One region of the Exiguobacterium sp. s192 genome, then DNA from elsewhere that is predicted to be linked to it. Evidence: riboswitches for the same ligand, from Rfam matches in the RefSeq annotation. Region 1 holds a riboswitch; each other region holds the start of a gene.

The links. A riboswitch is a leader RNA that binds a small molecule or an ion and turns the genes downstream of it on or off. The one in region 1 is predicted to bind S-adenosylmethionine.
Region 2: it holds a riboswitch for S-adenosylmethionine, as region 1 does, so the genes downstream of both, KNP87_RS08695 (Na+/H+ antiporter NhaC family protein) here and mtnK (S-methyl-5-thioribose kinase) in region 1, are expected to answer to the same signal.
Region 3: it holds a riboswitch for S-adenosylmethionine, as region 1 does, so the genes downstream of both, KNP87_RS11005 (methionine ABC transporter ATP-binding protein) here and mtnK (S-methyl-5-thioribose kinase) in region 1, are expected to answer to the same signal.
Region 4: it holds a riboswitch for S-adenosylmethionine, as region 1 does, so the genes downstream of both, KNP87_RS13020 (methionine ABC transporter ATP-binding protein) here and mtnK (S-methyl-5-thioribose kinase) in region 1, are expected to answer to the same signal.

The regions. Positions count from the first base shown of each region.
Region 1 covers NZ_JACSMS010000019.1:15,436-20,408, forward strand. The annotation lists gene mtnA (S-methyl-5-thioribose-1-phosphate isomerase) at 1-555, opposite strand, end outside; gene mtnK (S-methyl-5-thioribose kinase) at 552-1,721, opposite strand; SAM riboswitch class I at 1,800-1,902, opposite strand; SAM riboswitch class I at 2,110-2,211, shown strand; gene KNP87_RS16685 (2,3-diketo-5-methylthiopentyl-1-phosphate enolase) at 2,292-3,482, shown strand; gene KNP87_RS16690 (2-hydroxy-3-keto-5-methylthiopentenyl-1-phosphate phosphatase) at 3,479-4,138, shown strand; gene KNP87_RS16695 (methylthioribulose 1-phosphate dehydratase) at 4,135-4,755, shown strand; gene KNP87_RS16700 (1,2-dihydroxy-3-keto-5-methylthiopentene dioxygenase) at 4,771-4,973, shown strand, end outside.
Region 2 covers NZ_JACSMS010000004.1:13,093-18,065, forward strand. The annotation lists gene KNP87_RS08680 (histidine phosphatase family protein) at 1-548, opposite strand, end outside; gene KNP87_RS08685 (alpha/beta fold hydrolase) at 602-1,561, opposite strand; gene KNP87_RS08690 (metal ABC transporter solute-binding protein, Zn/Mn family) at 1,737-2,738, shown strand; SAM riboswitch class I at 2,807-2,910, shown strand; gene KNP87_RS08695 (Na+/H+ antiporter NhaC family protein) at 2,989-4,296, shown strand; gene KNP87_RS08700 (hypothetical protein) at 4,343-4,546, opposite strand; gene KNP87_RS08705 (aldo/keto reductase) at 4,704-4,973, shown strand, end outside.
Region 3 covers NZ_JACSMS010000006.1:33,655-38,627, reverse strand. The annotation lists gene KNP87_RS11020 (M20 family metallopeptidase) at 1-460, opposite strand, end outside; gene KNP87_RS11015 (MetQ/NlpA family ABC transporter substrate-binding protein) at 488-1,309, opposite strand; gene KNP87_RS11010 (methionine ABC transporter permease) at 1,343-1,993, opposite strand; gene KNP87_RS11005 (methionine ABC transporter ATP-binding protein) at 1,983-3,014, opposite strand; SAM riboswitch class I at 3,101-3,204, opposite strand; SAM riboswitch class I at 3,454-3,556, shown strand; gene KNP87_RS11000 (alpha/beta hydrolase) at 3,619-4,377, shown strand; gene KNP87_RS10995 (thymidine kinase) at 4,445-4,973, opposite strand, start outside.
Region 4 covers NZ_JACSMS010000008.1:94,401-99,373, forward strand. The annotation lists gene KNP87_RS13010 (alpha-glucosidase) at 1-143, opposite strand, end outside; gene KNP87_RS13015 (aminotransferase class I/II-fold pyridoxal phosphate-dependent enzyme) at 307-1,494, shown strand; SAM riboswitch class I at 1,557-1,660, shown strand; gene KNP87_RS13020 (methionine ABC transporter ATP-binding protein) at 1,744-2,757, shown strand; gene KNP87_RS13025 (methionine ABC transporter permease) at 2,747-3,412, shown strand; gene KNP87_RS13030 (MetQ/NlpA family ABC transporter substrate-binding protein) at 3,448-4,263, shown strand; gene KNP87_RS13035 (CAP domain-containing protein) at 4,517-4,973, opposite strand, start outside.

The DNA of each region.
Region 1 (4,973 bases):
GACGGATAACGGGATGCCTTGCTCCTTGGCGAGATAAAACGGGGCCAGTGCCGTCCCGTAAGCCGCTGTCGCAATCGATCCGGCATTACAAATCGTCAACACCCGGTCATCCGCTTGAAACAGCTCCAAAGCATGCACGCCGATTTGCCGTGACGTCTTGGCATCCGCTTCATAAAGCGCGACCGCTTTTCGTTCCAGACGTTTCGGCAGTTCTGCAAGCGTCGTTGCCGAAACGATGAGCTGATTCAGTTCGTCGAGCACGTTCCGCAAATTGACGGCGGTCGGCCGTGTGGCCAGTAATTGGGCCGACACCGTCAACAGTTCCTGTTTCACTTCGTCAAGCGATCCTGTTGTCCGAAACGCTTCCTGCACGAGGACGAAACCACCGAATAAACTGATCGCCGGCGCCCCCCGGACACGCAGTTGTTTAATCGCTTCAATCGCCTGCGCCAAATCGTGAATGACTTCATACCGTTCTTCTTCCGGGAGACGGGTTTGGTCCAAGATCGTCACTGTCCCGTTTTCATAGATGATGCTCTGAACGAATTGACTCATCGGCTGAGTTCCTCCGTTACATCAAAGTTCCGCAGATCCGTAAACGTCTTGCATTCCGTCCGGCGTTTGATCAACGCAGCACCGAGGCGTAACGCATGACGTTTTCGTTCGAGACGAACGGTCGGATCGGTAATCTGTTCCAAGTCCGCGACCGGTGCCAGTCCGATCGTCCGGCGAATCAACTCGCATCCGGCAAATCCAAGCGCATCTTGTAAAATCGTACTGAGGACATCCTCGACGAGACCGTCCGCTGAACGGAACGGCTCCACCGCTTCCCGCTCCCACAACGCCTTGAACGTGGACGCAAACGTCAGCCAAAACGTATCGATGTCCTTGATCCGTTCCTCGCGCAACCGGTCATAGTCCGGATAAGCGGCAAAAAACAGATGGGCGATGAACTGACCGACATCAAACCCAAACGGACCGTAAAACGCGAACTCCGGATCGATGACCTTGGTTTCTTCCGCCGAGGCGAAGATGCTGCCTGTATGTAAGTCGCCGTGCAGCAAGGCATCACCTTTCGTGATGAACAGTGTTTCGAGCTTCGCGACTTCCCGTTTCAGCTCCGCGTCGTTCCAGATCCGGTCGACTTCCGCTTCCAGTCCTGCTTCAATCGCATTTGTTTCCGCGTCATAAAACGGGTCCGTGAAAATCAGTTTCTCCGTGATGTCGCACAGATCCGGATTGTAGTACTGACGGGCGATCTGTTTTTTCTCGACCGGTCCGAGGGCAAAATCCGACGTATAAAACAGTGTCCGGGCCAAATACGAACCGATGTGTTCCGCGAGCAACGGATACTTCTCTCCCGCAAGCAATCCAGCCCGGACGATTGTCAGATGAGACAAGTCTTCCATCACCGTGAAGGCTTCTTCTTTGCTCGCATGATACACACGCGGAACAAACGGAATCGCGACTTTCGCGAATTCTTTTAACGCGGACTGTTCGATCCATGCCCGTTCGAGCGACAGCGGCCAGCTTTCACCGACGACCTTCGCATACGGTAACGCTTGTTTTAAAATCAGGTGCTGGTCCCCCGCATGAATCCGAAAGACCAGATTTAAATTGCCGTCACCGATTTCTTCTGCCGTCACCGGTTCGTTGCCGATCAGACCGAGTGTCCGGACCCGTTCGATGGCGTCCTGTACTGTAAATGCTTGATATCCCATTCTGATTTCCCCCTTGATGATCACACGAAAAAACGCCCCTTTTCGTCAAAGAAAAGAGGCGCAGTAGAATACTCCGTCCTCTTATCTCTCAGACGAATGTCTGTTGGATGTAGCACCGTGCCGGATGGTCGGTTGCTGCGGCGTCTTCGGGCCAATTCCCTCTGCCAACTCACGATAAGAGTCATATGTAGTTGTCGTGTGGTTTGATGTTGATTTGAATACTACGTGCGCCGACCACCCTCTGTCAATTCCAAATTTTAGTGAAATCCGCTCAAAACGGAGACATCTATAGAAGAAGTATTTTCAAAAAAATAAATTTTCAAAATTTAGTTTGACAAGTCCGTCATCTCATGTGAAAATTGCAATTAGATTTCACAATTTCATCCAATTCTTATCAAGAGCAGACGGAGGGACGAGCCCTACGATGTCGCAGCAACCGACCACTTGGCACGGTGCTAATTCTTGCAGCTAACACGCTGACAGATAAGAGTCCACGCGCAATTTTTCATGGTCTCTTGTCATTGACGAGGGACCATTTTTGTATTTTTTAACAAGGGAGAGACGACGATCATGGCGTACATTACCGCAACTTACCAACTCGGCGTGACCGATCAGTTACCAAAACGGGCAGAGCAAATCGCCCTCGGTCTGACGGTCGGCTCATGGACCGATTTGAATCATTTGGAACAACAACAGCTTGAATCCTTCAAAGGACAAGTCGTCCATACGGAAGAACACGACGGAAAAGGGTATGTCACAATCCGTTATCCGGAACACAACGTCTCACGGGACTTTTCGGCGATTTTGACGACTGTCTTCGGCAAGCTGTCGCTCGACGGTCAAATCAAACTGACGGATCTCCAGCTTCCCGCTTCGTTCACACCGGATTTCCCCGGTGCTAAATTCGGCATCGAGGGCGTCCGCCAATTGATCCAAGTCCATGACCGCCCCCTGTTGATGAGCATCTTCAAAGGCGTCATCGGACGGGACCTCGTTTTTTTACGGGAACAACTCGAAGCCCAGCTTGCCGGCGGGATTGATCTCGTCAAGGATGACGAAATCTTATACGACAATCCGTTGACACCGGCACTCGACCGGGCGCGGATCGGACGGGAAGTCCTCGATGCGCACTATGAACGGACAGGTAAACGGGCCCTTTATGCGATTACGTTGAGTGGTCCGGTCTTCCGCTTGAAAGAACAGGCGAAACGACTGGTCGAAGCCGGAGCGACAGCCCTCCTGCTCAACACGTTTACATACGGGCTTGATGTCTTGCGGGAACTGGCAGCCGATCCGGAAATCCCGGTCCCGATCTTTAATCATCCGGCGTTGAGCGGTGCCTTGATTGCCAGTCCCGAGTACGGAATTGCCGCCCCGGTCCTGCTCGGAACGTTGCCGCGGATTGCCGGTGCCGACTTGACACTGTTCCCGTCGCCGTATGGAAATGTCGCCCTCGCCAAAGACTTGGCCCGCGGGATTGCCGTCGAAGCGACCCGAATCGGTGAGACCAAAACGATTCTCCCGGTCCCGTCCGCCGGAATCCACCCGGGTCTCGTCGCCCAGCTTGTTCGTGATTTCGGCGTCGATTCCGTCATCAATGCCGGTGGCGGTGTCCACGGTCATCCGCAAGGTGCTGCGGCCGGAGTCATCGCTTTCCGCCAGGCACTTGACGCAGCACTGGCCGGTGAATCACTGACAAGTGCCGCCCACCGGCACGAGGAATTACGTGTCGCCCTCGATGCTTGGGGGATTACGAAATGACGATCCGGATTTTATGTGACTTTGACGGCACGGTAACGGAGCACGATAATATCATCGCCTTGATGCAGGAGTTCGCGTCGCCGGAAAAATTTGAACCGTTAAAACGAGGTGTGCTCGACCGGTCGCTCTCGATCCAGTCCGGCGTCGGACAGATGTTTCAGCTGCTTCCGTCCAGTCAAAAACAGGACTACATTGATTTCTTGACGAAACGGGCGGTCATCCGTCCCGGCTTCGGCACCTTGCTCGCCTTTGCCAAATCAAACGAGATTGACTTTTCCATCGTCAGCGGCGGGATCGACTTTTTTGTCCAGCCGATTCTTGCGGATGTACTGACGGACGAAGCGATTTATTGCAACGCCAGTGACTTCAGCCAGGAGACGGTTCGAATCGAATGGCCGCATGCCTGCGACGCAGCCTGTACAAATCAATGCGGCTGTTGCAAAACCTCGATCGCCCGGAAGCTCAAGGGGGACGGTGATACGATCATCGCGATCGGCGACTCCGTGACGGATTTTGAACTGGCCAAGCAGGCGGATCACGTTTATGCACGGGATTATCTGATCACGCTGTGTGAGCAGCACGGCATCCCGTATACGCCGTTTGAAAACTTTCATGACATCTTAAATCATCTCCAGACAAAGGTGGTGTACACATGACCTTCTTAAAACGATACGAAGAATTACGGGCCGTCAAACAGGAACTTGCAGCACGCGACTGGTTCCCCGGCACAAGCGGCAATCTCGCCATCCGGACAGCCGATCAACCGACTGAATTTCTCGTGACGGCAAGCGGGAAGGACAAACGGCAGGATACACCGGACGACTTCGTCCATGTCGACGCGTCCGGTCAACTGATCGGCGAACAGACGGGCCGTCCCTCTGCCGAAACGTTGCTCCACGTCGAGGTCTTCAACCGAACGACTGCCGGCTGTTCCCTTCACGTCCATACGGTCGACAATAATGTCATTTCGGAACTGTACGGCGACCAAGGCGAGATTCGGTTTGCCGGTCAGGAAATCATCAAGGCACTCGGCCGTTGGGAAGAAGATGCGGAAGTCCGTGTGCCGATCATCCCGAACCATGCCGACATTCCGACACTTGCCGCTGCCTTTGCAGCGCATGTACATGCCGAGAGCGGCGCTGTCCTGATTCGCAATCACGGTATCACCGTCTGGGCACCGACTGCCTTTGAAGCCAAAAAACAGTTGGAAGCATTCGAGTTTTTGTTCAGTTACACCTTAAAACTACAAACGTGCCGACAGGCGATTCATTAAAAGGAGGAATTTACAATGGCAACAGTACTTTTCCAACAGACAAACGAACGGTATACGGATCAAAACGAGGTGTCTTCATTCCTTGCCTCACGCGATGTACTCTACGAACAATGGGACGTCTCGAAACTGCCGGCGGAGCTGGTTGAAAACTATACATTGACGGATCAAGACAAACAAACGATTCTCGATACGTTCCAAGCTGAAATCACGGATGTCTC
Region 2 (4,973 bases), on a different contig from region 1:
ATCCGGTCGATTTCATACCGGTCGGAAAAACGAATATAGTTGGCACACGCATTTTTAAGCGGTGTCCGGTAACTGAATGTGTCATCAATCGAGGATAAAGCGGCTTTGATCGTGTGTGAGTGACAGACGATCAACAGACGTTTTCCTCGATGTTTTTGTGTCAACTCTTCGACAGCTGCGAAGACACGGGACTGAATTTCCTGTTCGGTCTCAAGACCCGGGACACGGTCAGTATCATTGGCTTGGACAGCTTCATAAATTCCGGCGATCGGCTTGCCCGATGCAAAACCAAATTCGCGTTCGACCAACCGGTCATCCGTTTCCGTCAGCTCGAGTCCTACGGCACGGCCGATGATTTCCGCCGTTTCGACCGCCCGGGACAACGGACTGGAAATCAAGACATCCCATTTCTCCTGTGCGAGATACGTCGCACTCAAGCCGGCTTGCCACCGCCCTGTTTCGTTCAGCGGGATATCTTCCCGCCCCTGAATCCGTTCGTTTAAATTCCAATCGGTCTGACCGTGGCGCACTAAACAAATTTCTGTCATCTCATTCGTCTCCTTCAAAAAGAAATATGACTGATTGTATCATGTTTCTTTACTTAGTGAAGAGTCTCACGAGGTGGCAGGACTAGGACTTGGCAACTGAAGGCTTCAATCCGGTCGAGCAACCGTTCAATTTTGAGCGGGTTTTCCGTCTGCGCAAAACTGGCCAATGAATGGGTTCCGTTCGGAAACGAAAACAACCGGACATCGGCCCCGACATCGGCTCCTTTTTCAATGAAATGCAGCGCCTGCGTAAAGGGAACAATCGGATCTTTTTTTCCGTGCAACAGCATGATCGGCGGTGAATCGGCGGTCAAATGAGTTGCGGGTGAGACACGCGTCATGAGTGCACGCCATTCTTCCCGTCCTCCTCCATAAAATTTGATGTGGGCAATCCAGGTCTGGATGAACTTGAATAATAAGAAGTTCGTTGGTGGATACAAGGCGATGACGCCGCTGATCAGCGGGAGTTGCTCCGCTTTCTGATCACCGATGAACTCCATCGGCGCCAAGGCGGTCGTCAACATCAACGCTGCACCGGCCGAATCCCCCCAAAGGACCATTCGTCCCCGTGCAATCCGCAGATTATCTGCTTCCTGATTTAAAAAACAAAGGGCGTCGCGTACGTCTTCCAAATTATCCGGGAAGTAACTGCCGTCTTCAAACAACCGGTAATCGATACTGCAAACAGCGATGCCAAGCTCTAAAAAACGTTCCACGATCGGTGTAAAACAAAAGAGATCATCACGGCTTCCTCTGACAAACGCTCCACCATGTGCATAAATGGCCACCGGAAACGGTCCTTCACCGACCGGATAGTACAGATCCAGTTTAAGCTCCTTCTCGCCGACCGTTTTATACAAAACGGTCCTTGGAGCCAGTTGGGTTTCCGCAAGCGGAAGCGCCGGTTCCGTCCACCGTAAAAGAGCACCGTAATTGTTCCAGATGCTCGCACCGGCAGCAGCCGTCGTCAAAAGCGCAGCCCCTCCCATCAACCATGCTGTTTCCCGTCTCACCTCATCACCTCCGGGCATACTCACGATTTTTAATCTTATTAGTCTTTTACCCCATTTTTTTAGAAGTCGAACTTCTTCCCGCTCTTGTACTTGACGCTTTGTTTTGGATTCGTTATAGTGAAAAGGTTCAAATCGGAATAATTACGTTTTAATACTTCTTGGAGGTTTTACACATATGAAAAAGTTAATTCCCGCTTTAACGGTCGCGTTCGCGAGCGCCACTTTCCTCGCTGCCTGCGGATCATCTGATTCAGGTTCGAATCAAGATGCCGCCGACCAAAAACTCAACGTCTATACATCAACGTTCGCCACAGCGGCGATCGCCAAAGAAATCGGCGGCGCTGATGTCGATGTGAAGATGATCGTTCCTCCCGGTGCCGATCCCCATTCGTATGAGCCGACCTCTAAACAACTGACAGAAATCGCACAAGGTGATCTGTTCCTCTTGACCGGAACGACGCTTGAGCCGTATTCAGAAAAAATCAAAGCCAGTCTCAAAGGAAACGATGTCCGGTTCATCGAGACAAGTAAAGGCATCGATTTGCTTGAAGCGAGTGCCACGGTACACGTTCATGGAGAGGCAGACGCACACGACGAAGAACATGCTCATGAAGACGAGCACGAAGAAGATGAGCACGCAGAAGAAGGACACGATCATGGCAAGTACGATCCGCACGTCTGGCTTGATCCGAACAATGCGAAAATGATGGCCCAATCGATTTCGACGGCGCTGGCAAAAGAAGTACCGGACAAAAAAGCGACGTTCGAAAAAAATCTGGCTGAATTTGATACGCAGGCAGATGAGCTCGATCAAAACTTACAGCAAGCTGTTGCTGACGGCTCCAAAAAAGAACTGCTCGTGACACATGCCGCTTATGGGTATTTAGCAGAACGCTACGGATTTTCTCAACTGCCGATCGCCGGCATCTCACCGTCTGACGAGCCTTCGCAAAAAGAACTGGCTGCCCTCGTCAAAGAAGCCAAGCTGCACGATTTGAAATATATTGCGTTTGAAGAGACGGTTTCCCCAAAAGTCGCCCGGGTCATCCAACAAGAAATCGGAGCTGAAGCGATCACGATTCATAACTTGGAATCCGTCACAAAAGAACAACAAGACGCTTCTTATTTTGACTTGATGAATGAAAATGTCACGACACTCAAAAAAGCACTGCAGTGAAGTAGTGTTGACATGCATTAAAAGATACGTTACGGTAGAAAACGTATTTCAGACAATTAAATGACTTCTTTTTATCGCGAGAGACGGAGGGACTGGCCCAATGATGTTTCGGCAGCGGACGATTGAATCGTACTGTGCCAAATCCAGCAAGCTACGGCTTGAGAGATAAGAAGAGCGTCTTTTTCAGTAAAGACCTCCTTCTTTCTTGCGAAGGAGTCTTTTTTTGTATATGCAGAAATGGAGTGATTTTATGAACGAGACGATTACACCAAACAAATGGGCCCTTCTACCATTACTTGTCTTTTTGGTCCTCTTTATCGGTGCCGGCATCTTTTATGACGACTTTTATAAGTTCCCGATTCTGATTGCCGCATTGATTGCCTTGATTTTTGCTGCCGTGACGACCAAAGGCAGTATCAATCAAACCGTGGAACGGATTGCGACGGGTGCCGGAAATCCGGACATCATGATCATGGTCTTTATTTTCTTACTCGCCGGTGCGTTTTCCGGAACAGCGGATGCGATCGGCGCCATCGAAGCGACCGTCAACGCTTCGCTGACATTTTTACCGCCGTCTCTCTTAATGAGCGGATTGTTCATCATCGCTGCCTTCATCTCGATGGCAATGGGGACTTCGACCGGTACGATTGCGGCGCTCGCCCCGATCGCACTTGGTATTCATGAAGCGACCGGTGTCAATGTCGCCATCGCGGCTGCCGCCGTCGTTGGGGGCGCGATGTTCGGGGACAACTTGTCGTTTATCTCCGATACGACGATTGCAGCGGTCCGCACGCAAAAAACCAATATGCGTGATAAATTCCGAACGAACTTCCTGATTGTGCTTCCGGCAGCAATTTTGACCGTCATCATTTTGGCATTCGTTTCAGGTACCGGAGATGTCGTCGACGCAAAGGCCTTCGAGTTTTATAAACTGATTCCGTATCTGTCCGTCATCGTCTTGGCCCTGTTCGGTGTCAACGTCATCCTCGTCTTGATCGGCGGAACCGCCTTGACAGGAATCATCGGTATGCTCGACGGCAGCTTCGGTTTAAGTGGATTCGTGCTGTCGATGTCCGAAGGATTAATGGGCATGGCTGAAATTTCGATTTTGACATTACTGATGGGTGGTCTTGTCAGTCTGATCACCTTTAACGGCGGTATCGCCTACCTGAAAGAAACATTGACTCGAAAAATCACGCAACGCCGCGGCGCAGAGTTCAGCATGGCTGCGCTTGTCGGAGCGACAAACCTCGCGACGGCAAACAATACGATTTCGATTCTCGTGGCTGGACCACTCGCAGCGGAGATTGCGGATACGTATGACATCGACCGGAAGAAGTCAGCCAGCATTCTCGACATCTTCTCGTGTGGGGTTCAAGGAATCATCCCATACGGCGCCCAGTTGCTGATTGCGGCGGAGTTGACGAAAACGGCTTCTCCGGAACTGATTCCGTATCTGTTTTATCCATTTTTATTATTCGTGTGCGGATCCCTTGCGATTCTTTTCGGATTCCCGCGCCGGAAAAACACTGCTGTCCGCAAAGAAAATATTTCGTAAAACAAACAAGTCCGGCCGCCTGCAGCGCGACCGGACTTGTTTTTGATTATTTTTTCTTCTGTTCTTGACGGTTAAGAATGAAATACGCGATGGCTGGAAGCGGGAACTGAACAAGCCCTGCGCCACCCCATACCCACGGGTTACGCCCGGTTTTACGGGCGCCAAGGAACAGGAAGGCCGCTTGAGCGCCTAACAGCGTCGCCAGTCCGGCCCACACTCCTTTTGGTACGTTTTTAACGGATCGTGCCATGATTTTACACCTCACTTCATGTATGGATATACCCACTTTGTTCGCTCTCTAACAGCTTACCTCCTGCTTTGAGCGTCTAAACAGACGTGATTCTGAGTTCATGCTAAACTAAACGAGCAATTCCATATTCTAGTTTCATTGAAGGAGGAGTATATACATGCAATACGCAAAACTTTCAAATGGTGTCACGATTCCACAGATCGGATTCGGAGTCTGGCAAGTCGACGAAGAGACGGAAGCACCGGCTGCCGTCGCAGAAGCGATTCGTGTCGGTTACCGTCATATTGATACGGCTGCCGTGTACAAAAACGAACGTGGTGTCGCCAAAGGAATCAAAGAAAGCGGCGTGAACCGTGAAGATCTCTTCTTAACGTCTAAAGTATGGAACGATGATATTCGTGCCGGACGCACTAAAGAAGCTTTCGCT
Region 3 (4,973 bases), on a different contig from region 1:
TCAGGAGATCATGTTTGACGAAGCTGCCTTTCGCACTGCCGTTTGGTCCACCTTCCTCTGCCGGTGTTCCGAGCACGACGACACTGCCGCCGACTTCATCGATGATTTTACTAAGCGCGATCGCCGCTGCGACACTTGTCGTGCCGATGATGTTATGACCGCAGGCATGACCAATCCCCGGCAACGCATCGTATTCGGCAAGGAAGGCAACCGTCGCCCCCGGTTTATCCGAAGTCTTCCGGGCCAAAAACGCCGTGTCGTGTCCCGCGACCCCGAGCTCAACCGTGAACCCTTCTGCCGTCAGGCGTTCCGCATGATGACGCGAAGCAAAATATTCCTCGTTCCCAATCTCGGGTGTCGCATGAATCCGGTGACTCGTCTCGAGATACGACTCGCGTTTTTGTTCGATATCCTGCTCAATCGTTTGAATCAAGTTTTCCCGTTTTGTCTGAACCTTCATTTGGGTCACGCTCCTTTGGATTTTTAGTTATTCGCCGATGTCACTGAGTGGGACGAACGTCGGAATCGTGCTTCCTTTGTACTCTTTTTTGATGAATTCCGCGACATCATCCTGTTGGTACAGGGAAGCAATTTTCTTTAACGTCTTTTTGTCTTTGTCTTCCGTTCGTGTAGCGATGATGTTGATGTAAGGTTTCGCTGTTTCATTTTCATGGAGAATCGAGTCTTTGATCGGATTAAAGCCGGCATCCACGGCGATTCCGTTATTGATGATCGATGCGGATACATCCGGCAGAACACGCGGCGTCTGTCCGGCGACGACTGGAACAATCTTCAGCTTTTTCGGATTCTCGACGATTTTGTCGACGGCTCCGTTTCCATCAAAGTCGTCCGGCAACTTGATTAAGCCCGCTTCCTGCAACAACAGCAGTGCCCGTCCCATGTTCGTCGCCTCGTTCGGGACGGCAATCTTTCCACCGACCGGGATATCTTTGACATCCTTGACTTTATCCGAATAGATTCCCATCGGTGCGATGACGGTCGTCGCAATCGGCGACAGTTTTAAGTTATGTTCTTTTTTAAAGGCATTGAAATAGGAAATCGTCTGGAACGAGTTGGCATCGATTTCACCTTCCGCGAGTGCCAGGTTCGGTTGCACGTAATCGGAGAACTTGACGAGTTCAATCGTGATGCCCTCTTTTTCCGCTTTTTTCGCGACGTATTCCCAAACTTGCGTATCCGAGCCGCTGACGCCGAGCTTGACCGTATTTTTGTCGTCCTCCCCGGACGCCGCACACCCTGCAAATAATACCGTCGTCAATGCTGCACCAATCGCTAATCCTTTTTTCATCGTTCATCTCTCCCTTATCTTCTCTATGTTTTGTTAGTGCCTCCGAATTTTTCGTGCCAGCAGGTTACCTGTTGTCTGTAAGCCTTGTACCAGGATGACGAGGATTCCGACCGTGATGATCATGACGGTCGTATCAAACCGTTGGTAGCCGTAGGTGATGGCCAAGTCCCCGAGCCCTCCGCCACCGATCGCCCCGGCCATTGCCGACGCCCCGATCAAGCCAATCGTCGCGATCGTCAAGTTCAGGACAAGCGAGCTGAGTGCTTCCGGCAACAGGAAACGGAAAATCGTCTGCAACGGTGTCGCGCCCATCGCTTCCGCCGCCTCCAAGACGCCCGTACTGACTTCGAGCAGTGAACTTTCAATCAATCGGGCAATGTACGGTGCCGCATAAAAGACCAGCGGGACGATTGCTGCCTTCGTTCCGATCGACGACCCGACGAGCAACCGTGTCAGCGGAATGATTGCGACGAGCAGAATGATGAACGGAACCGACCGAAACACATTGACGACGCTGCTTAAGACGTTGAAGAGCGGTACTTGTTCGAGCAACGCTCCCTTACGTGTGACGACCAACAGAATTCCGAGCGGTAGACCAATCAGCGTCGAAAAGAGTAGCGACAATCCGACCATCGTCAAGGTTTGCAGAAAAGCGGTCCAGATGTCCGTGTAGTTAACTAGCATCGGCCAGCACCTCCTCGACCTTGACATCCGACTGATCAATGTATTGCAGGGCTCGCGCAATTTCCGCCGTTTCACCGATCAATTCGACGAGCAGACTGCCGAACGGGATATTTTGCAGTTCCGTGATGCTGCCGTGCAGGATGTTGACATCGACATCAAACCGTTTGGCGACTTGCGACAAGAGCGGTTGCCCGGTGTGTGCCCCAAGGAAATTGATTTTATAGACATGATGTCCGGCATCCCGTTGTTTGATCAACCGTTGCACTGACGCCGGAATCTCATCTTGCATGACGGAACGGACAAAGTTTTTCGCTGTCGCCGTCTGGGGATTCGAGAAGACGTCGAACACGGTACCTGATTCAATCAACTTGCCTGCCTCGATGACTGCGACCCGGTCACAAATCTCACGGATGACGCCCATCTCGTGTGTAATCAGTAAAATCGTGATCCCATATTCCGCGTTGATCTGTTTCAGTAACCGCAGGATATGCTGTGTCGTTTGCGGGTCAAGCGCCGATGTCGCTTCGTCACACAACAGAACCGACGGCTGGGTTGCCAGTGCCCGCGCTATTCCGACACGTTGTTTCTGCCCTCCCGATAACTGATCCGGATAATGATCGGCTTTATCCGCTAAGTCGACGAACGCCAGCAGCTCGGTGACACGCCGGTGGACTTCCTCCTTTTTGATCCCTTTTAAGACGAGTGGTTTTGCGACATTCGCGAAGACCGTATTCGAATCAAGCAAGTTGAAATGTTGGAAGATCATCCCGATGTTTTGTTTCGCTTCCCGCAGTTGTTTTGCCGAAAGGGTCGTCAGTTCTTGCCCGTCGACCGTCACGCTGCCGGATGTCGGACGTTCAAGAAGATTGACACACCGTAATAAAGAACTTTTTCCAGCCCCGCTGAACCCGATCACGCCAAAGATTTCACCTTTTCGGATTTCGAGATCGACACCGTCCAATGCAGCGATCGATTGTTCGTTGGTCTGGTAGATTTTTTTTACATTTTTGAATGTAATCACCACTTTTTCCCCCTTTTAAAAAACAAAAAGGCCTCTTCTTAAGAAACAAGAAGAGACCTGGATCCGCACAGAGGCAGAATCCACTCGACTCATCTCTCAGACAATCGTCTGATGGAATTGGCACAGTGCTCATAATGAGTCTGTTGCCGAGGTTTCGTAGGGCCAGTCCCTCCACCTCTCTGGATAAGTGTTGCGGTATGAAATTCATATGTGTGTTGTTGCTGTTCGAACTTATGTCGTAAAACTAATTTTTACATTACAGAAAGATCTTTTAAAGGTCAACCATATTTTCAAAAATAAACCATATGACCCATATCGATTGATTTCCCGGGTTGGGCTTCATCATAGAAGAGTTCCGGTCGCCGGTCAAGGAGCATTTGACAATCCTTTTCTGTCAGTGCTATCATCTTCTCAATGATTAATCCGACAATTCCTATATGTTATATCAAGAGTGGACGAGAGACCTGGCTCTAGGACTCCACGGCAACCTGCGATTGGCAAGGTGCTCCGACCAGCAAAGCAACCGCTTTGGATGATACACACGAGAAACTCGTTTGCCGTCCAAAGCCAAACGGGTTTTTATTTTGAAATGGAGGATGAGATGATGAGTATGAGTTATCCTGTTTTACCGGGCGCCGAAGCCTTTTTCTTGGAACGTGGATCAATCGGCATTTTGCTGTGTCACGGCTTTAATGCGACGCCGCAAAGTGTTCGGGCTGTAGGAGAACGCTTCGCAGAACACGGTTTTTCAGTCTATGCCCCCCGTCTGCATGGTCACGGGACAGATGTACGTGACTTCGAAACGGCGACGGCCGAAGATTGGAAACAGAGTGTCCGCGAGGGCTTTGCTCAACTGTCCCGCCAGTGTGAATCGATCTTCATCGTCGGTCAATCGATGGGTGCGACGCTCGCACTGGCACTCGCTGCCGAAGGTCTGCCGGTCGCAGGTATCATCACAATCAATGCTGCTTTATCCGTCCCCGCTTACGAAGCGTTATCGTTTACGGATTGTCCGGTTTATCTGCCGGAAAGCCCACCCGATATCAAGCAAACCGCTTTTGAAATCATCTATGATGTCGTGCCGGCGGTCGCTGCGTCCGAACTTTTACGCTTGATTCGCGACACCATCCCAACCCTTCCCGCCATTCAAATTCCGACGCTTATTTTATATTCTGCTGAAGATCATGTCGTTCCGCCAACCTGTTCGGATTACCTGCACCGGACGATTGGTGCGACGGATAAACGCAGTTATTGTCTGCTCGATTCCTATCATGTTGCGACACTCGACCATGACCAAGAGACGATTGTCCGCGAAACGGCTTATTTCGTCGAGCAGTACAGTCAGTTGACACGGACCGGTTGATATAAAAAAAAGCGAACGATTTCAAGCCCTGAGGCCGGAGAATCGTTCGCTTTTTCATATTGTACTCTTAATTCTGCTGTTGTTTTTTCCATTCCTGCAACGGTTGCGGTTTGCCTGGTACCTGATGGCAGTGACGGCAACGTGGTTCATAAGATTCAGAAGCCCCCACCAAAATGATCGGATCATTGTAGTTGGCCGGTTGGCCGTTAATCAAGCGTTGTGTCCGGGAAGCCGGATCGCCACACGATAAGCAAATCGCCTGTAATTTCGTCACGAACTCGGCACGTGCCAATAATTCAGGCATCTTTCCAAATGGTTCTGCCCGGAAATCCTGATCGAGCCCCGCACAAATCACGCGTTTGCCATCTTGCGCCAGTGCCTCGATGACCGCGACGATTTCATCGTCAAAAAATTGAACTTCATCAATTGCGACGACCTGCGTCTCTTCTGCTACTGCCGCATAGACGTCGCGGCTCGTCGCCATCGGAATCGCAATGACGGAATTTCCGACGTGCGACACGACATGTTCTTCATGGTAACGGTCGTCAATCGCCGGCTTGAACACTTGCACCGGTAATTTTCCGTACTGTGCCCGT
Region 4 (4,973 bases), on a different contig from region 1:
ATGACATCCACACCAAGCGACGCGATGTAATCCAACTTTTCGATCACACCCCGTAAATCCCCCATCCCGTCTCCGTTCGAGTCCTTAAAACTGCGCCAATACACTTGATAGACAACGGCTTCTTTCCACCAGGTTCGATTCATCCGATCATCTCCTTAGTTAACTAATCGTCTTCTTGTTCAGTGTATCAAAAACATGAAAGAGAGCGGCCGTTTTTCCCAATTATCAACAATTATGAAAAAACCCTTTTCTTTTGACTGAAAATTCGCTATCCTTGACGACAATACCTAACAAGGAGGAACACAGATGAAACATTTCGCCCCATCGATTGCGATTGATCGGCTGCCCGCTCCGGTCTTTGCTGAACTCGCTCAGCGGATTGGTGCCGTCAAAGCAGCCGGCCACGATGTCATCACGCTTGGTCAAGGAACGCCGGACCAAACCACGCCTGTACATATTTTGGACGCCTTAAAAGAGGCCATCAATGACGCCTCCAATCTGCAATATCCTCCGTTTCGCGGACATGATTTTCTCAAACAGGCCGTAGCCGATTTTTATCAGTCCGAATTCGGTGTGACGATTGATCCTGCTTCTGAGGTCGCCATTTTGCTCGGCAGTAAAGCCGGTATCGTCGCCTTGCCGCAAACAATCGTCAATCCGGGTGAAGGTGTCATTGTTCCCGATCCCGGTTACCCTGACTACCTGTCCGGCGCGGCATTAGCAGGTGCTTACCCGATCACATTACCGCTCCTTGCGGAAAATGCTTTTTTACCTGACTACACGTTACTCGATACGACGGATGTCGAACGGGCGCGGATGCTGTTCCTCAACTACCCGAGCAATCCGACCGGCGCGACGGCGACGGCGGAAGCCTTTGAACAGACGGTCGCTTTCGCTGACGCGAACGATATTTGTGTCGTCCATGACTTGGCATACGGCGGTATCAGTTTTGATGGTCCGACCCGAAGTTTCCTCCAGACCGCAGGAGCGAAAGACGTCGGAATCGAACTCTTTTCGTTATCCAAACGCTTCAACATGTCCGGCTTCCGCATCGCCTTTGCAATCGGGAACCCATCCGTCATCTCAAGTATTGAAACGTACCAGGAACACTTATACGTCAGTGCCTTCACACCCATCCAGCACGCAGCGACCGTCGCCCTCTCAAGCGACCAGACGTGTGTCCGTGAGCTGAGTGCGCTGTATGAAGCCCGTCGCGATGCCTTGTTCGGCAAATTACAAGACATCGGATGGGACGGACCGATCCCTGGTGGTTCGTTCTTCGTCTGGTTGCCGGTCCCGTCCGGCTTTACATCACAAAGCTTTACCGACCACTTGCTGGACGAGGCGCATGTCGCCGTCACACCGGGACATTTCTTCGGTGAATATGGCGAAGGCTACGTCCGGATCAGCTTGATTGCCGACGCCGAACGATTGGTCGAAGCCGCTGAACGAATTGGTCAGCTCAATCTGTTTCAGCAAGCCGTTGCGGAATAATTCTGAAAAAACGTTTGACAGATGGGAATGATTTCCGTTAAAGTAAATCCCAACAGCATATCTACTTATCGCGAGCGACCGAGGGATTAGGCCCAACGACGTCCGGCAACCACCTTTAAGGAACGGTGCCACATCCTACAGAATGTTTCATTCTGAGAGATAAGTTACGAAATCTTACACTTCGTCGCTTTTTTCTGGTTGCTCTTAACTGGAAAAAGGCGATTTTTTTGTATAGGGAGGAAACAACAGATGATTGAATTCAAAGGCATCACCAAGCGGTTTGTACGTGACCGAACACCGATTTTCGCCCTGCGTGACGTCAACTTAACGATTCAGCAAGGAGAAATTTTTGGCATCATCGGTGAATCCGGTGCCGGAAAAAGTACACTGCTGCGCTTGATCAACGGACTCGAAACACCGACCCAAGGAACGGTCAAAGTATCAGGTATCAAACTGTCCGATTTATCCAAAGGCAGCCTAAGAGAGTTGCGCCTGAAGATCGGAATGATCTTTCAACATTTCCAATTAATTCAATCGCGGAACGTTTCCGACAACATCGCGTTCGCCTTAAAAGCAGCCGGCGTCAAACGCAGTGATTTCCCAAGCCGGATCAAAGAACTCGTCGCCCTGGTCGGACTTGAAGGATTTGAGACGAATTTCCCGAGCCAACTCAGCGGCGGACAAAAACAACGGGTCGGGATTGCCCGCGCCCTTGCGAATAATCCGAGTGTCCTGTTATGTGACGAAGCAACATCAGCGCTCGATCCGGTCACGACCCTGCAAATTCTGGAATTGCTGAAGGACTTGAATGAACGGCTTGGTCTGACAATCATCCTGATCACTCACGAGATTGATGTCGTCAAACAGATTTGTCACCGCGTCGCGGTCATGGCTCACGGTGAAGTCGTCGAAGTCGCCAACACCTACGACATATTCAGTCAACCGACCCATGACGTCACAAAACATTACGTCGATACAGCACTCCAAATCGAGTTACCGGAACGGATACTTCGGACGACACCCGGAAAGATCATCCGCCTCCAATTCACGGGAGAAAAGACCGGTGAGAGTACGCTGTCAGAAGCAATCAAACAATTTGATATCTCGGTCAGCATCCTGCACGGCAAGGTCGATTATATTCAAAACGTCGCCTTCGGGGTGTTGATCGTCAGCCTGACCGGTCCAACACTTCATGTCAACCGAGCCCTCACTTGGCTTGAGGAGCAACTCCATACGCTTGAGGTGATTCAGGATGTGGCTTGACCGGATTCAAACGATGTTACCGGAGTTGGCAAAAGCCTTAGGCGAAACGGCCTTGATGGTCGGGATTTCCCTTGGTTTTGCCCTCGTCGTCGGGATTCCGCTGGGAATTCTTTTATTCATCACCGACCGTGGATTGTTTTTCCAAAACGTCTTCGTTCGCAGTATTTTGGACTTTTTCGTTAATATCGTTCGTTCGTTACCGTTCATCATCTTGCTTGTCGCGCTGATTCCACTGACACAATTGTTGCTCGACAATACGATCGGTCCGACGGCCGCTTCTGTCAGCTTAAGTGTTGCCGCTATTCCGTTCCTTGCCCGACTCGTCGAAACCTCACTCCGTGAGATTCCACCGGGCTTGATCGAAGCTGCTGAGGCGTGCGGCGCAACACCGTTTCGTATCATCATCAGCGCTCTGTTACCAGAAGCCCTTCCCGGGATCATCCAAGCGGTGACGTTGACGACAATCAGCCTGATCGGCTTTTCTGCCATGGCCGGCATCGTCGGCGGCGGTGGTGTCGGTGACCTCGCTATCCGCTTCGGTTATTACCGGTATGATAACGTCGTCATGATTGTGACAATCATCGTACTCGTCGTCATCGTCCAAAGTATTCAAGGACTCGGCAATCAACTCGCCCGTCGTGCTGATAAACGTTAAATCCAAAATAGAGACCACTAAGGGAGAGAATGACTATGAAAAAACGATATGCCTTTTTAGCAACAGGATTACTCGGAGCCGGGATTCTTGCCGGCTGTGGCGACAGCAGTGCGAAAGAAGAAACCAAGTCGATTAAGATCGGTGCGACGAGCGGTCCTTACAGTGACATGGTCAAAGAAGCGATTCAGCCTGGTCTTGAAAAGAAAGGCTACAAAGTCGAAATCGTTGAATTCAGCGATTACATCCAGCCGAACATCGCGCTCGGCAGCGGCGACATCGACGCGAACTTGTTCCAACACTCGATCTATCTGAAGACGTTCGCGAAGGAAAAGAATCTCGATCTTAAAGGGCTGATCACTGTTCCAACGGCACCGATGGGCTTATACAGTAAATCCTATAAGTCACTTGATGACGTCAAGACAGGCGCGGAAGTCGCAACACCAAACGATCCGACCAACCAAGCCCGCGCGCTAAACTTACTCGCTGAACAAGGCTGGATTGAGTTGAAGCCGGACGCTGATCCATTGACGGTTTCTGAAAAAGACATCGTCAAGAATCCAAAAAAACTTGTCATCAAACCACTGGAGGCAGCACAGTTACCACGCGCCATCGAGAGTGTTGATATTTCTGCCGTCCCTGGAAACTTTGCCCTTGCTGCGAAATTCGATTTACTTGATGCGTTGGCACTCGAGAAAATGGACGAGCAGTACCGTAACTTAGTCGCTGTCAAAACAGCAGATGAAAAGAAACAGCTCGCGAAAGACTTGACGGCTGTCGTCGAATCAGATGACTTTAACGCTGTCATTGAAAAGTTCTTTAAAGGCTTCAGTAAACCCGAGTGGGCAAACTGACGTAACTCCTTTTGTGGATTCATTCATCTAAAGATGATATAAAACCCCTGAAACAGCTCCCTCCCCTTACAAAAAGGATACGGAACGGTTTCAGGGGTTTTCCATTGAATGATGACTCCTGGAGACATCACGTCTTCCGCCCGAGAAAAGCGAGTGGAGAACGTCAACCTAATAGATTGTTCCACACAAAAGTACCCCAATCCTGCTTTCGCAAAATCGGGGTAATATATACGCTTTCGTTTTAAGTGTTACTTCACGGTGTCCGGAAGTTAATCGTGAAGTACGGCGAGTTTTCCCGGAAAGCCACACCGACATCCGCCTGCTTGAAATCATTGTTCATGATATTGTCGCGGTGTCCTTTTGAGTTCATCAACCCCCAGTGTGCTGCAAAGACGTTCGGGTATCCCATCGACAGGTTTTCTCCGGCTGTCGAGAAGCGGATTCCTTTTTCTTTCATCCGTTTAAACGGGTCGCGTCCTTGTGGATCGGTATGGGAGAAAAAATTATTTTTCGCCATGTTCTCACTGTGGGCCCGTGTGACAGGTTTCAGTGCATTGTACGGCGTGAGTGCCCCACGCTTATACTCTGCCCGGTCCCAGTTCATCAGGCGCAACATCAATTTCTCATCCGTTGTCCGTAACGCACTCGATGCCGTTCCATAGAAGCCGCTTTTCTTCGCTTCCACGTCTTTCGGGATCGCGAGTGTCGCT